4 regions of the Streptomyces sp. NPDC059224 genome follow, and region 2 is predicted to be linked to each of the others. Evidence: riboswitches for the same ligand, from Rfam matches in the RefSeq annotation. Region 2 holds a riboswitch; each other region holds the start of a gene.
What was found. Region 2 has a riboswitch for cyclic di-AMP ahead of ACFXI4_RS15580 (M23 family metallopeptidase). Riboswitches for the same ligand answer to the same signal wherever they lie in the genome.

Region 1 (2,192 bases), on a different contig from region 2:
ATTTCCGACGGCGGCCCTGAATCCATGCATATTTTTTGGACATCGGGTTCACGAAAACGACGAAAGCCCCGGCTCGGGAGCCGGGGCTTCGGCACACTCGCCGCGTGACGTCACACGGTCGTCGCCGCGTTCGGGTCAGACGTCGACACCGTGCTTGCGGAGGTAGGAGACCGGGTCGACGTCCGAGCCGTACTCCGGGGTCGTGCGGGCCTCGAAGTGGAGGTGCGGGCCGGTCACGTTGCCGGTCGCGCCGGAGAGGCCGATCCGCTCGCCCGGGGTGACCTTCTGCCCCACCGAGACTCCTATCGACGACAGGTGGCCGTACTGGGTGTACATGCCGTCGGCCATCTTGATGACGATCTGGTTGCCGTACGAGCCGCCCCATCCGGTGGAGACGACCGTGCCGGTACCGACCGCGTGCACCACCGTGCCGGTGGCGGCGTGGAAGTCGATGCCGGTGTGGGCGCCGGAGGACCACAGGGAGCCGCCGGTCCGGTAGCCGGTGGAGACGTACGAGTCGGAGATCGGCGCGACGAAGGCGTTGAGACGCTTGCGCTCGGCCTCCCGCGCGGCACGCACCTCGGCCTCGCGCTCCTTCTTGGCCTTGGCCGCCGCCTTCTTGCGCGCGGCCTCCTCGGCCGCCTTGCGCTCGGCGGCCGCCGTCTGCGCGGCGGCCTGGGCGTCGATCTGCTCGGCGACCGAGTCGCTGACCGTGATCACCGGAGTGAGGCCGGTCTGCTCGACCGAGTTCTCCGCGGCGAGCGCCGGGGCTGCCGAGACGGTGCCGATGACACCTGTGGTGGTGAGGGCCGCGATACCGGCGGCCTGCGCGGTGGTGCGCTTCACCCGGCCGGGACGACGGTGCTTCCCGGAGGCGCACATGAACGCCATGTAGAGGCTGGTCCTTTCCTTCCCTCTCGCCTACCGGGTTAGCTGACGGGTTCGGAGCAGGAAGGTCTCCTACGGGCGCCCTCGCGGCTCGCGCGGGCGTCCGATTCACCCCAGGGACTGCATGGGTCCCCGGCTCCCCTGGCTCGCGCCGTACGGGGACTCGGCGATGACTGTCCGGTGCCGCGGGCGCGGCTCGGTGCCTGGCGGACAGTCCGGAAGAACCTATGAGGGCGTCCTCGCAATCCTCAAACGGATCGCGGTTTTTGTCGCGCATCCCACAGGGCAGACAGGCAACCTCCGCCCCAATTCGGACATTTCAGAGCCCCGGTGACCCGAGGGTCACCAGGGCTCCGGGCGCACGCGTCCCGCTACTCCGCGGCGACGACCGTCACTTCGCCGATGCCGAGGGCCTCGACGGGCTCCTTGATCTGCGCCGCGTCGCCGACCAGGACCGTCACCAGGTGGTCGACCGGGAAGGCGCTCACGACCGCCGCGGTGGCCTCCACGGTGCCGGTGGCGGCCAGTTGCCGGTAGAGGGTGGCCTGGAAGTCGTCCGGCAGATGCTGCTCGACCTGGTCGGCCAGGGTGCCGGCGACGGCCGCCGCCGTCTCGTACTTGAGCGGCGCCACGCCGACCAGGTTCTGCACGGCGACGTCACGCTCGGCGTCCGTGAGGCCCCCGGAGGCGAGGGTGCGCAGCACCGTCCACAGGTCCTGGAGCGCCGGGCCGGTGTTCGGGGTGTCCACGGAGCCGCTGATGGCGAGCATCGAGGCGCCGCTGCCGTCGGGGGCGGAGCGCAGCACCTGCCCGAAGGCACGGACGCCGTAGGTGTAGCCCTTCTCCTCGCGCAGGACGCGGTCCAGGCGGGAGGTGAGGGTGCCGCCCAGGCAGTAGGTGCCGAGCACCTGGGCGGGCCAGACGCGGTCGTGCCGGTCGGCGCCGACGCGGCCGATGAGCAGCTGCGTCTGGACGGCCCCGGGGCGGTCCACGATGACGACACGGCCGGTGTCGTCCGCGGTGACCGGGGGCACCGGCCGGGGCTGGGCGGCCGTGCCGCGCCAGGCGCCCAGGGTCTCGCCGAGCAGTTCGTCCAGGTCGATGCCGGTCAGGTCGCCGACGACGACCGCGGTGGCGGTGGCGGGCCGCACATGCCGGTCGTAGAAGGCGCGTACGGCGGCCGCGTCGATCTTCTCGACGGTGTCCTCGGTGCCCTGGCGCGGCCGGGACATCCGCGCGGCCGACGGGAAGAGCTCCTTGTAGAGCTGCTTGGCGGCCCGGCGGCTGGGGTTGGCCAGCTCGTG
Region 2 (2,192 bases):
CCTCGCGGGCGTCGCCACGTTTCCTCGCCACCTGCGGCGTGCGCGCCCGCCGCGGCCTCCTGCCGGACACCGGCGCCGCCACCGGGATCGTCACCGTGCTCACCGTCGCCGCCCTCGCCATCGGCATCAACCGGATCGTCCGCCTCGGCGACCGGCGACCGGCGACCGGCGACCGGCGACCGGCAGGAGGCCGCGGCGGGCGCGCGGCCGAGGTGCGCCGGTGCACCGGCGGCGGCCCGCCGGACGGCACGGCGCTGCCTCGCCGTGCGGCGGTCCCTGGGGCGTGGGCACCCGTCCCCGCCGGGGTCGTCACTCTCGGTGCACGTCCGACCGCCCTCCGCGCACCATCTGAGTCACCATCAAAACGCGTGTGACTCCTGAGTCGCGCGGAATGCATGGTCAACTCGACCGTTTTTGATTGGTCATGGCAGGTAAGTCCAGGCTTCGAATGCGTAATGATCAAGGAGAACGGCTTGGAATCTGCCATCCGGGTCTATTAACGTTCGATAACGCAGCGCGGTCGTCCCAGCCGTCACCCGCGACGGCTCCGTGCGCACGCGCCGAATCCCGCAAGGGAACCGGGGAACCACCACCATGGGGTGAATCGCGCAAGTACCACCGGGCACCAATCGGTCGGTATACGCGCGTAGGAGACCTTCCTGCTCCGAACCCGTCAGCTAACCCGGTAGGCAGCGGAAGGAAAGGAGTGCGCCCGCGTGGCGTCCAACCGGCCTGCTCCGACAGCCCCGTTCGTGCCCAGCCAGCGTCAGCCCGACGTCTACGGCTACGACGGACACCGCACCGACGAGGGTCCCTGGGAGGAGTGGAACCCCACCGAGGAGTCCCTCGCCCCGGTTCGTGGCCGGCACCGGGTCGCCAAGCAGCGCGGCGGCGGTCTCGCCCGCAGCTCCACGGTCCTCGGCGTCGGCGTCATCGCTGCCGTCGGCGCGGGCGGCATGGCCAGTGCCAACACGGGCAAGCCGCCGGTCTCCATCTCGCTGCCCGACCTGCCGTCCTCCGTCGACTCCCTGCTCGGCGACGGCGGCGGCCACCAGGCCACCCAGACCGCGCTCAGCAGCGTCACCACGACGACCGCCACCGACGCGGACTCCTCCTCCGACGCCGGTGAGGCGCTGCGCAGCCGGATCATCGCCCAGGCCGAGCAGCAGCAGACCCAGATCGACGTCAAGGCCACCGCCAAGGCCGTGGCCGCCGCCGACAAGGCGGTCTCCGACGCGGAGGCCAAGGCGGAGAAGGCGGCGGCCGCCAAGGCCGCCGACGCCAAGGAGCAGGCGCAGGCCGCCGAGAAGGCGCAGGCCGAGCAGAAGCGGCTCGCCGCGCTGGCCAAGCAGTACACGCTGCCGGTCGTCTCCTACACGATCACCGGCACCTTCGGGCAGGCCGGCTCCATGTGGGCCTCCGGCTACCACACCGGTCTCGACTTCGCCGCCCCCACCGGCACCCTGATCAAGGCCGTGCACAGTGGCACCGTCACGGAGGCCGGCTGGGCCGGCTCGTACGGCTACCGCACGATCCTCACCCTCGACGACGGCACCGAGCTGTGGTTCTGCCACCAGTCCTCGATCGGCGTCAAGGTCGGCCAGAAGGTCGCCACCGGAGACGTCATCGGCCGGGTGGGCGCCACCGGCAACGTCACCGGCCCGCACCTCCACCTGGAGGTCCACCCCGGCGGTCAGGCCACCGGCATCGACCCGATGACGTGGCTGCGCGGCAAGGGCCTCACCCCCTGACGGAGCCCACTGAACCCCGGCGGCCCTGATGACGACCCCCCGACGTCAGGGCCGCCGGTCCGGTGCGTCCGGGAGTCGGAGGGGGCCTTCCGCTTTTACGAGAACTTCGCGTTGCGGCGCCATGGGTCCGCGGGCAGCCGGTGTTGAACTGAGGCATGACCCCTTCTTCCGTTTCTCCCGCTCCCCGCTCCCTCCGCAAGCTCGGCGCATCCGACCTCGAGGTCTTCCCGCTCTGCCTCGGCGGCAACGTCTTCGGCTGGACCGCCGACGAGGCAGCCTCCTTCGCCGTCCTGGACGCGTACACGGCCGCGGGCGGCAACTTCGTGGACACCGCCGACTCGTACTCGGCCTGGATCGAGGGCCACCACGGCGGTGAGTCCGAGACCGTCATCGGCAAGTGGGTCAAGGCGCGCGGCAACCGCGCCGACGTCGTCATCGCGA
Region 3 (2,192 bases), on a different contig from region 2:
GCCCTCCCGGCCGATGGCGTCGGCGATGCGCTGGAGGGATTCGGACCGCTTCTCCTTCAGCGGACCCAGAATCGTCTGGTCGGCGAGAGAGGGGTTCTGCCGGATCGCCGCCGCCGACTCCTTGAGCTGCTGGTAGGCGGCCGCGATCTGCTGGTCCAGCTGCGCGAGTTCACCGTCGACGTCGGCCCGGGCCGCGTCGGGCACGTCCGTCAGACGGCTGCCGGCGTCGGGGCAGTAGACGGTCGGCGCGGACAGCACCTGGGCGGTCTGCCCGGCCTGCTGGTCCGAACCGCCTTCGGTGGCCGAGGCGTAGACGTTCACCGCGACCAGTGTTGCGCCGCCGAGCATGAGGGCGACCGCTGCGAAGGTCGCTCGTTGTGCGCCGGTCGGGCGTCTGCGCCTGTTGGGTCTCAAGGTCGTTCCCCTGCGTGTCGTGGTCGGGCCGGACATGGAAATCCCCCGCCCTGTACGCGGCCCGGCGCCGCCGTGTTCAACGGCCCCACGAATTCACGGCGATCTCATAGGAAGCAGCCGTCCGGTCGCCCACGACACCGCTCCGGCACCTCGAACGCTACGACGAACATCACAATTACGTATCGGACATTAGCCACTTCAACCTTCACACGAGTGACACAAGTTGGCTAAGTTGACGGGCAAGCCGCTCGGCTCCCCCCGGCGAATCCCGTCGGGCCGCGCGGCCTCCGCCCAATCCGGTGCCCAACGGGGCCTCCCGGAGCCGGGGACCCAACCGAACCACTGGGGTGAATCGGCCAACTGCCCTGAGGGGCGACGGCCGTAGGGCATGCCTTCCGGATCGACCCGCCCGAACCCGACAGCTAACCCGGTCGGCGGAGTACGGAAGGAGCACGACCCCCATGGCGCCCGAGAGCCGTGACGAGGTTCGACAGCGGATCGACAGCCTCTACGACCAGGCCGAGAACGCCACCGGGAACTACAACGCCACACGCGCGATGAACGGGGGCTCGCGGTCCCGCGGTGTCCCGCTGTTCAAGCGGCCCCGGCGTGACGACCCGGGCCTCGACAGCATCGCCCGCGAGTGGTTCGACGGAGCGCGCTCGCGGCTGGGGCCGAGTGTCCCGGCGGCGCTGCCCTCCGACCGGCAGCCCGCCCGTCCCGGCCCGCGACGCCCCGTCAGCGCCATGGCGGCCGACCTGCTCGGCCAGCTGGAGGGCACCGGCGCGGCCCGGCCCGAGCTGACCGCGGGGCCGTCCGCGAACAGCGACATCGAGGTCGTCCGCGAACCGGCGGGGCGCCCGCTGGAACTGACGGCCGGATCCCCCGCGGCACTGCCCCCGGGACCGTCCAGCTCGCCCAAGGCGCTGCCCGCCGCCGCGCCGCAGCGGGCCACGCCGGGCGCGTCCAAGACCAAGTACCAGCTGAAGATCGCCAAGGCGCGCGAGCTGCTGTCCCAGCGCACCGGACAGCGCGCGATCGCGGCGCCCGAACCGGCCGCTCCCGTCCCGGCACCGGCACCGGCACCGCAGGCGGCTCAGGCCCCCTGGCCGGCGCCCGAGGCCCAGGCCCCCGCGCAGCAGTGGTCGGCCCCCGCCGGCATGCCGGAGCGGTACGGCGACACCGGCTCCTCGCGGGCCCCGACCGTGACGGAGACGACGGGTGGCATCCCGGTGGTGTCCGCGACGGACACAGGCACCTTCCGGATCATGACCCCGGGCGCCGTCCAGTCCCGGTTCCCGGCGAACACGGACGGCTCCCGCGTGATGACCCCGGGCGCCACCGACGGCTTCCCGCCCGTGACGGGCGGGGAGACGGGTGCGATGCCGGCCGCGGGCGCGGGCGACACCGGCTCCTTCCGGGTCATGACGCCGGGCGCCACGGGCACGTTCCGGATGCCGGACGACACCGGCGGGTTTCCCTCCGTGCCCCCCGCGCACACGGACGCCTTCCAGGCCGCGTACCCCGCCGACACGGGCGCCTTCCAGACGCCTGCGCCCGTCCCGGGCCCGATGGACAACGGTTTCTTCCCGGGCGTCGCGCAGGACGCGGCCGCCGCCTACCTCAGCACGCCGGCGGCCACCGCGGAGGCCGCCTATCCCGCCGCCGCGTACGCCGCGTCGGCCCCGGACGCGGCGGCTCCCGCCATGCCGACGGCCGGCTTTCCGACGGCCGCCGTGCCGACGGCCGGCTTCGGCACCGGCGCCTTCCCCGCGGCG
Region 4 (2,192 bases), on a different contig from region 2:
TCGAGGCCGACCTCGACCTCGACCGTGGGGTTGCCTCGGGAGTCCAGGATTTCCCGGGCTACGACGACGTCGATGGACGGCACGAGCATCTCCTTCTTGGGATGTGACGCTGGTTGTGCGGGCGCACGCGGGCCTGGTCGGCCCTTGCTCAGCCTTGCGACTAGAGCCTAACCGTCCCGGGCCCGTGAGCCAGCCGACCGACCGGCCCGTGGACACAGAGACGGTACTCATTGTTCATGCACGGAACAAAGGGGGGTCCGATGAAGAACGGAAGAAGAGCGGGTCAAGGAGAGGACCACCGCACGAGGACAAAGAGAAACCCCGCCCCGGCGCGTACGGGGGAAGACGCACCGGAGCGGGGAGCCGTGGGGGACGGGGGTGGCCCTCATGTGGTCCTCACCGCGGGGACCACGGTTGTGTGAGCGCTGTGGTTCGGCCGGGCGCCGCCTGTCACTTCGGGGTGCCCGCCTCCCGGGGCCTACTTGAGGTGCAGCTGCTGGCCCGGGTAGATGAAGTCGGCGTCGTCGACGATGTCCTTGTTCAGCTTGAACAGCGCCTGCCAGCCACCCTTGACCTTGTGCTTCTCGGCGATCGAGCTGAGCGTGTCGCCCTTGACGACCTTGTACTCGCCGTCGCCCTTCTTGACCTTCTTGCCGGTCGGGGTGGTGACCGTCTTCTTGGCGGCCGGACGCTCGGCGGAGCGGGAGGCGGCCTGGGTGTCGGTCGAGCGGGTGGCGGTGCCGCTGCTCGACGAGCTGGTGCTGCCGCCGGTGTGGGCGGCGCCGGACAGGCCCGTGCCGCAGACCGGCCAGGCACCCTTGCCCTGCGCGCCGAGAACCTTCTCGGCGATCTCGATCTGCTGCGCCTTGGTGGCCTGGTTGGCCTGCGCGGCGTACTGCGTGCCGCCGTACGCGGCCCAGGTGGAGGCGGAGAACTGCAGACCGCCGTAGTAGCCGTTGCCGGTGTTGATGGCCCAGTTGCCACCGGACTCGCACCGGGCGACGGCGTCCCACTCGGAGGCGGTGGCGGCCGAGGCGGTGCCGGTGGCCATCAGCGGAGCGGCGATGGCGACACCGGTGACGCCGGCGAGCGCGGCGACGCGGGCGGCCTTGGACGGACGACGGTGCTTGCCCTTGCCGGAAAACAGCATGGAGGATCCCCTCACCGACGCCTGCGAGGTGAGCTGTCGGGTTCGGGCCGAATGAGTTGCCCGGCCGCACACCTCACGGTGCGCGGCTTCACCCCGAGCCGGACACGGCAGCCTCAACCACCGGTCCCGGCACCTACCTTGGGTCCCCCGCTCCTGCCTACGGCGCTTGACGCGACGACTGTTCCCGGGTGGCCGCTGGCAGGACTCGGCGTTGCGGCGGCCGGGGCTCGTGGTGACGAGCGGCCTCGACCGTAAACAGGCGATCCGGCGAATATCAAAGATGATCAGGGCTTCTGAGACTCATCCCACACTTTCACCAAAGCGGACATTTGGCTTCGAAATAGGGCGGGCGGAAGCGTCAACTCCCGCCGGTTTCAATCCGTTTAGCTACTGAGTTTCAGGGTCTGACCGGGGGCGATGTGGTTCGGGTCGGTGCCGATGTCCGCCTTGTTGGCGGCGAAGAGCGCGCGCCATCCGCCGTCGAGGTCAAGGGAGTCGGCGATGGAGGCGAGCGTGTCGCCGTCCCGCACGGTGTAGGTGCCGGCACCCGGGGAGGCGTGACGTCCGGAAGACGTCGCACTCTGACCGTTTGTCACGCTTTCGTCCGCCGAGCCGCCGCGGTGCTTGCCGCTGCTGCTGACGGCTCCCGTGTCGACCAGATCCCAAGAGCTGCCCGTCTGCCACGAATTGTCCGAGTCGTCGGCTTCGGGCACCACGGGGTTCTCGCTCACCTCCGGGGTGCCGGAGCCTTTGGATCCCGACTTGTCCGTCTTCGTGGAGCCGGTGGAGGCGCCCTTGCCGGAGTCGCCCCTCCCACTCGGGGACGGGGTGGCCGAGTCCGGGTCCGTGGCGCCCGACGCGTCCGGCGAGGAGTCGGACGATCCGGTATCCGATGAACCAGATGAATCCGATGAACCAGATGAAGAGGACGAATCAGACAGCCCGGGGGACGAGTCGGAGGAGCCGGACGTGTCGCCGGATCCGCCGAGGCCCGTGTCGACGTTCACCGAGGAGTCGTCCGAGGACAGCCCGGCGAACAGGG

Region 1: linked by a shared signal. The riboswitch ahead of ACFXI4_RS21010 (M23 family metallopeptidase) and the one ahead of ACFXI4_RS15580 (M23 family metallopeptidase) in region 2 are both predicted to bind cyclic di-AMP.
Region 3: linked by a shared signal. The riboswitch ahead of ACFXI4_RS09435 (C40 family peptidase) and the one ahead of ACFXI4_RS15580 (M23 family metallopeptidase) in region 2 are both predicted to bind cyclic di-AMP.
Region 4: linked by a shared signal. The riboswitch ahead of ACFXI4_RS39635 (transglycosylase family protein) and the one ahead of ACFXI4_RS15580 (M23 family metallopeptidase) in region 2 are both predicted to bind cyclic di-AMP.

The regions. Positions count from the first base shown of each region.
Region 1 covers NZ_JBHZAN010000018.1:69,512-71,703, forward strand. The annotation lists gene ACFXI4_RS21010 (M23 family metallopeptidase) at 136-891, opposite strand; cyclic di-AMP (ydaO/yuaA leader) riboswitch at 904-1,067, opposite strand; gene ACFXI4_RS21015 (M16 family metallopeptidase) at 1,260-2,192, opposite strand, start outside.
Region 2 covers NZ_JBHZAN010000013.1:21,554-23,745, reverse strand. The annotation lists gene ACFXI4_RS15585 (hypothetical protein) at 39-374, shown strand; cyclic di-AMP (ydaO/yuaA leader) riboswitch at 549-709, shown strand; gene ACFXI4_RS15580 (M23 family metallopeptidase) at 717-1,751, shown strand; gene ACFXI4_RS15575 (aldo/keto reductase) at 1,907-2,192, shown strand, end outside.
Region 3 covers NZ_JBHZAN010000007.1:113,793-115,984, reverse strand. The annotation lists gene ACFXI4_RS09440 (DUF1996 domain-containing protein) at 1-348, opposite strand, end outside; cyclic di-AMP (ydaO/yuaA leader) riboswitch at 693-867, shown strand; gene ACFXI4_RS09435 (C40 family peptidase) at 876-2,192, shown strand, end outside.
Region 4 covers NZ_JBHZAN010000053.1:38,478-40,669, forward strand. The annotation lists gene eno (phosphopyruvate hydratase) at 1-89, opposite strand, end outside; gene ACFXI4_RS39635 (transglycosylase family protein) at 479-1,150, opposite strand; cyclic di-AMP (ydaO/yuaA leader) riboswitch at 1,154-1,325, opposite strand; gene ACFXI4_RS39640 (transglycosylase family protein) at 1,534-2,192, opposite strand, start outside.